DNA from 2 places in the Arthrobacter sp. TMS2-4 genome. Region 2 is predicted to be linked to the other one. Evidence: riboswitches for the same ligand, from Rfam matches in the RefSeq annotation. Region 2 holds a riboswitch; the other holds the start of a gene.
The links. Region 2 has a riboswitch for cyclic di-AMP ahead of ACX80F_RS08795 (LysM peptidoglycan-binding domain-containing protein). Riboswitches for the same ligand answer to the same signal wherever they lie in the genome.

Region 1 (3,202 bases), on a different contig from region 2:
CGCCGCATCCTGGAAGACGCTCGCCGTACCGCCGGATCCACTGCCGTCGGGTCGTCCGGCCGACGCCGCTCCGGCCGACGGCCGCAGCCCCGGTGTCCCCGATCCCACCCTGTCGCCCGACGGACCCTGAGTGCCTGAACTTCCCGAGGTCGAGGTCGTCCGCCGCGGCCTCGTGCGCTGGGTGGCGGGCCGCACCATCGACGCAGTGGACGTCCTCGATCCCCGGTCCCTGAGGCGGCACCTCGACGGCGTCGAGGACTTCGTCGGCACCGTCGCCGGCGCCCGGGTGGGGGATGTGGTGCGCCGGGGGAAGTTCCTGTGGATGATCCTCGAGGACCCCGACGATCCCCGCGACCGCCCGCACGTCGCGCTGATGGCGCACCTGGGGATGAGCGGACAGCTCCTGGTCGAGGCACCCGATGCTCCATCGGAAAAGCACCTGAAGGTCCGCTTCGCACTCTCCCCGGCGGACGACGACGACGGCACAGCGCTGCCGGGCGAGCTGCGGTTCGTCGACCAGAGGATCTTCGGCGGGATGTTCGTCACAGAGTTGGAGGCCACGCCGGACGGCCTGCCCGGCGGGCTCGGCGCCTCGAACCTGCCACTCGTACCCCGGCAGGCGGCACACATCGCGCGCGATCCCCTCGACCCCGGATTCTCCCTCGACCTGTTCCACGAACGCCTGCGCGCGCGCCGGACAGGTCTCAAACGTGCCCTCCTCGATCAGGGGCTCATCTCCGGGATCGGCAACATCTACGCCGACGAGGCGCTCTGGGCGGCCGGATTCCACTACGCGCGCCCCACGGACACCATGCGTCGCCCCGACACCCGACGCATCGTCGACGCCGTCACCTCGGTGATGGAACGGGCACTGGCGGCCGGCGGCACCAGCTTCGATTCCCTGTACGTGAACGTGAACGGTGCGTCGGGGTACTTCGCCCGTGATCTGGAGGCCTACGGGCGGGAGGGCCGGCCCTGCCGCCGGTGCGCGTCCGAGGGACGGACCACGCTGCTGCGCCGCGAATCGTTCATGAACAGGTCGTCCTACCTGTGCCCGTCCTGCCAGGCCAGACCACGCAATGCACGGATCTGAGATCTCGGGGCAGAAAAAGGTGATCCACACCTCGTGATCTAAATGTGACAACTGGCGTTACCAGCCGGTACGGTTGGTCTCGCGTCCGATCCACAACGGATGGGCGCCCATCCTCACACTGCCTAACCCTGTCGATGAGGACGGACCGTTCGCACTACACATTCGACAGGGGCGGGGGAACCACTAGCGGACTCGATCACGGGTCCTAGGGGTAAAGACACGCGCAGACCGGTACTGGGGACGACGGTCTGTAGGAAGCGTGTCCGGATGTCCCATCCGAACCCGACAGCTAACTTCGCAGGCATTGGGAAAGGCATCATTATGTCCAAGCAGAGCCATAACGCGCGCCACCGGGCAGTCCCCACGCGCACCAACCCCTTCGTCACCGCCTCGCGGGCCTTCTCCGCAAGCGCCTCGGTCGCCGGCAAGCCTGCCGCCGTCGTCGCCGTTGCATCCGGCCTCATGCTCGGCGCGTCGCTTCCCGCGAACGCCGCCGGCGAGGTCAGCACCCAGTCGGCAGCGGCCGGCACCCACACCGTCCAGGCCGGCGACACCCTCGGGTCCATCGCCGCCATGCACGGCATCAGCCTCGACGCCCTGTTCGCGGCCAACGGCCTTGGCTACGCGTCGGTCATCTACCCCGGCCAGTCGATCTCCCTCGGTGGATCCGCCGCTCCTGCTGCCCCCGCGCAGTATTCGGTGCAGTCGGCATCCATCGTGGCAGCCCCAGTCGCAGCACCCGTGGCAGCCCCGGTCGCAGCGCCGGCACCTGCCGCTCCCGCCGCAGCACCTGCTCCGGCAGCCACCCCCGCCTACAGCCTGCAGTCCGCGGCGTCGATCGCGCCCATCGGTGGCGGCGGCATCGTCGGCACGGCCATGCAGGGCGTCGGCTCCGGCTACGTGTACGGCGGAACCGCGTTCGGCGCTTGGGACTGCTCGGCCTTCGTGCAGTGGGCCTACGCCCAGAACGGCATCGACCTGCCGCGCACCACCTGGGCCCAGTTCGCCTCCATGACGCCGACCAGCAACCCCCAGCCGGGTGACCTGGTGAGCCAGAACGGCGGCAGCCACGTCGGGATCTACCTCGGCAACGGGCAGATGGTCAGCGCCCTGAACGCCTCGCAGGGCACCCTGGTCCACTCGGTCAGCGCCATGTCCGTGGACGGGTACTACACCCGCTAGTCGGGTCGCACGGCCGGCAACACCAGTTCGACGGTCAGAAGGACGGGATGCATCACGCATCCCGTCCTTCTGCGTTCCCGGACTGTCCGACGAGGCCCGGGTCCGCGCCCGTCGCGCACCCGGGGTGGGTTCTCGACGGCGGGACCCGCCACACCTGCGCGCTCAGGGAAAGGAGCGCCGCACCGGGGCTACCTGTAGAACGCCGCCAGGCGCTCGAGTCCCTCGTCGACGCTCACGGACGGGCGCCAGTCGAGCACGGTGCGCGTGTGCCGCTGGTCGAACCAGTGCGCCGTCGACAGCTGCTCCGCCAGGAAGCGGGTCATGGGCGGTTCATCCGTCCGGCCCAGCCGCAGCCAGACCCGCTCGATGACGGATCCCGCACCGCGCGCGAGTGCTCCGGGGACGGACCGGACGGGTGGTTCGACCCCGCCGGCCCGGCAGATCCCCGCGAGCAGCTCGGCGATCGGGCGGGGCTCGCCGTTGGTGACGACGAGAGCCTGGCCCTGCGCCGCGTCCATGCGCCGCAGGCAGGCGACGATGGCCGACGCCGCATTGTCGACGTACGTCGTATCGATGAGTGCCGTCCCGCCGTCGAGCAGGGGCAGACGGCCGTGCCGCGCGCGGTCGATCACGCGGTCGACCAGCTGGGTGTCGCCGGGGCCCCACACGATGTGGGGCCGGATCGCGGCGACCCGGAACGACGGCGTCGAGCGCGCCAGCGCGAGCAGCTCCGCGGAGGCCTTGGTGCGGGCGTAGTCACCGCGGGCGTGCTCCGGGTCCGCGGTGCCGGCGGGAGCCCCGACCAGTGAGGAGCCATCGTGCGCGACGGACGGCGAGGACACGTGGACGACGTCGGTTACTCCGGCGGCCTGGGCGGCGTCCAGCAGGATCCGGGTCCCGTCGATGTTGGTGCGGTCGAAGTCGGCG
Region 2 (3,202 bases):
CGTCATCAACGTCTCGGGCCACCGCCTGTCCACGATCGAGATCGAATCGGCGCTTGTGGCGCACCCCCTCGTCACCGAGGCCGGCGCGTGTCCCGTCCCCGATCCCTTGACGGGCCACGCCATCGCGGCGTTCGTGGTGCTGGCGACCGGCGCGGATCCGGGCGAGGACGTCGCCTCGACGCTCCGCGCCCACGTCGCGGCCGCGATCGGACCGATCGCGCGGCCGTCCGCCGTCGTCGTCGTTCCGGATGTTCCGAAGACACGCTCCGGCAAGATCATGCGCCGTCTGCTCACGCAGCTCTACGAGGGCTCACCGCTCGGCGACACCACGTCCCTGCAGAACGAGGGATGCATCCCGGGGATCCAGGACGTACTGGCCCGCCGCTGACGCCCGGCAGGGTGAAGACGTTAAGAGAAGGAAGCGGCAGGCGCCCCGTCCAAGCACCTGCCGCTTCCCGCGTGTGGTTCGTTCGGTATCAGCCAGCAACCCGGACGAAGGAGGCTCCCGGGAGATCCGAGAGGGGGTGCTGCATGGTGGCGTTGACGCCGTTCATTCCGCCGCTGATGACCTTGCCGCCGCCGACGTAGATCGCGACATGACCACCGGTGATGACGAGGTCACCCGGGGCAGGGGTCCCCACAACGGAGCCGAACTGGAAGAACTGCGAGGGACCGAGATCGCCGACGGCGATGCCTGCGGAGCGCAGGGCCTTCTCGACCATCGCGGTGCAGTCCTGGGTGGTCCCGATCTGCGACTGGGCGGAGGCCACGAGCGTGCCGCCGACGCCGGAGGCGACCGGGGTGATCTTGCCGGACAGCAGGTGCACGCCGGGCGCGGGAGCAGCCGCCGCGGCCGGGGCGACAGCCGCCGCGTACTGTGCCGGCGCCGCGGGGGCGGCAGCAGGAGCAACGTACGCTGCGGGAGCGGCCTGCGGTGCGGGGGCGGTCTGGGGTGCGGCCACGGTCACCGACACCGTGCGGACGGGAGCCGCAGCGGCACCCGTCGGGATGAGGATGGTGTCGCCCGGGAAGATGATCGAGGAGACGGACAGGCCGTTCGCCGTGAGGACGGCGGAGAGGTCCACGCCGTAGCGTGCCGAGACGGCACCCAGGGTGTCGCCGGAGACGACCGTGTGCGTCGTGGAAGCGGCGGGAGCAACAGCCGGGGCTGCAACGGCAGCGGGGGCCGTCGTCGTGCTCTGCGTGGTGTACTCACCGGCGTTGGCGGTGCCCACAGCGGTGAGTGCGAGGCCCGAGGTGACGGCGGCGATGGCGACGGGGCGGCCTACAGCGGTGGCGTGGGCCTTCGCTGCGCGGGACAGGCCCTGGAGAGCGAGATTTCCGTCGACGTCGGCGCGGTGGCGTGGTGAAGTGGTGTTTCGTGACATGGTGTTGTACCTCTCCCATGCCTGCGGGGTGAGCTGTCGGGTTCGGATGGGAGTCACCCGGCCGCGCGCATCACCGGTGGGTGGTACGGCACGACTTAACCCCGAGGACGCCTGCAGGTTTCCCTGCGCGCCCGGTGGAACTGGTGGTTCCCCCGTCCCTGCCTTACTGGTTGCGAACGAGTCCCGGACGACGGCAGGGCTCGGCAATCCGTCCAGAAGCGCCCCACGGTCGCGGAGGCACTCGCTGACAATACCCAGGTGCTCCTCGATTTGTCACATTTTTGTAACGGGAGGTAGGGTGCCCCTCAACCGCGCAGCGCCCGCCAGCGACGAAGCGCGAGGAACGTCCCCGCCGCGCTGAGCGCGAGCAGCATCGCCTGCTGCACATAGAACCACTCCGTGACCACCACACCCGGGCCGCCGACGGCCACCAGGATGCTGCTGACCAGCGTGAGTGTCAGCGCGGTGCCGACGTACGAGAGCGTCTGCCACAGCCTCCGGTCCTGCGCCCGGCTTGCCGATCTCCAATCCTCCATCCCTCCACCCTAGGTGCCGCACGGCGTGCCTCCGCCGCCCCATCCGGAGCAGCGCGCAGGGGCCGGCTCATACGGGGACACATGGTTTGGTTCTGCGGCGGCCTGGTGTCAGACTCGACCCGACCATCCCGAGCGGCTGAGAGATCTGGCTCACTGACGCCGCAGCAACCCTGGCCCCCGCGATCCCGCGGCGACATGAGGGTGCTACTGCCAGGACGATGGAGGAAACCATGAGCAGCGCCACGGCCGCCTTCGGCCGCCACCCCGATCCCCGGTCCTGCCCCGCAGTATCCCGACCCAGCAAGGCAGGTGCCTGATGGCAGAACGTTCCTTCGGCTTCCGGACGCGCGCACTGCACGCCGGCGGCACTCCCGACGCCACCCACGGGGCCAGGGCCGTCCCGATCTACCAGACGACGTCCTTCGTGTTCAAGGACACCAACGACGCCGCCAACCTGTTCGCCCTGCAGAAGTACGGCAACATCTACTCGCGGATCGGCAACCCGACGGTCGCCGCGTTCGAGGAGCGCATCAGTTCCCTCGAGGGCGGGATCGGGGCGGTGGCGACGGCGTCGGGCATGAGCGCCGAGTTCCTCACCTTCGCGGCGCTCTGCCAGGCCGGTGACCACATCGTCGCTGCCTCGCAGCTGTACGGCGGCACGGTCACCCAGCTCGATGTCACGCTGCGCCGCTTCGGCATCGAGACCACCTTCGTCCCGGGGACGGATCCTGCGGACTACGCGGCCGCCATCCGGGACAACACCAAGGCGGTCTACGCGGAGGTGATCGCGAATCCCTCCGGTGAGATCGCCGATCTGGCGGGCCTGGCCACGGTGGCCCATGACGCCGGCGTCCCGTTCATCGTCGACTCCACGCTGAGCACGCCGTACCTGGTGCGTCCCATCGAACACGGTGCGGACATCGTCATCCACTCGGCCACCAAGTTCATCGGCGGACACGGCACCACGCTCGGCGGCGTGATCGTGGAGAGCGGCCGCTTCGACTGGGGCAACGGCAAGTTCCCGATGATGACCGAACCCGTGCCGTCCTACGGCAACATCCAGTGGTGGGCGAACTTCGGGGAGTACGGGTTCCTGACGAAGCTGCGCACAGAACAGCTCCGCGACATCGGACCCTCGCTCTCGCCGATGTCCGCCTTCCAGCTCCTTCAGGGGGTCGAGACCCTCGCGCAGCGCCTGGACGAACACCTGGAGAACGCGCAGGCCGTCGCCGAGTGGCTGCAGGCGGACCCGCGGGTGGAGTACGTCAACTACGCCGG

Region 1: it holds a riboswitch for cyclic di-AMP, as region 2 does, so the genes downstream of both, ACX80F_RS03215 (C40 family peptidase) here and ACX80F_RS08795 (LysM peptidoglycan-binding domain-containing protein) in region 2, are expected to answer to the same signal.

What each region holds. Positions count from the first base shown of each region.
Region 1 is NZ_JBTNDI010000001.1:687,143-690,344, forward strand. Features, by position in the region: gene rnc (ribonuclease III) at 1-130, shown strand, start outside; gene mutM (bifunctional DNA-formamidopyrimidine glycosylase/DNA-(apurinic or apyrimidinic site) lyase) at 131-1,093, shown strand; cyclic di-AMP (ydaO/yuaA leader) riboswitch at 1,205-1,412, shown strand; gene ACX80F_RS03215 (C40 family peptidase) at 1,415-2,275, shown strand; gene ACX80F_RS03220 (NAD-dependent epimerase/dehydratase family protein) at 2,464-3,202, opposite strand, start outside.
Region 2 is NZ_JBTNDI010000005.1:91,693-94,894, reverse strand. Features, by position in the region: gene acs (acetate--CoA ligase) at 1-388, shown strand, start outside; gene ACX80F_RS08795 (LysM peptidoglycan-binding domain-containing protein) at 477-1,388, opposite strand; cyclic di-AMP (ydaO/yuaA leader) riboswitch at 1,394-1,573, opposite strand; gene ACX80F_RS08790 (hypothetical protein) at 1,694-1,924, opposite strand; SAM riboswitch class I at 2,045-2,149, shown strand; gene ACX80F_RS08785 (O-acetylhomoserine aminocarboxypropyltransferase/cysteine synthase family protein) at 2,241-3,202, shown strand, end outside.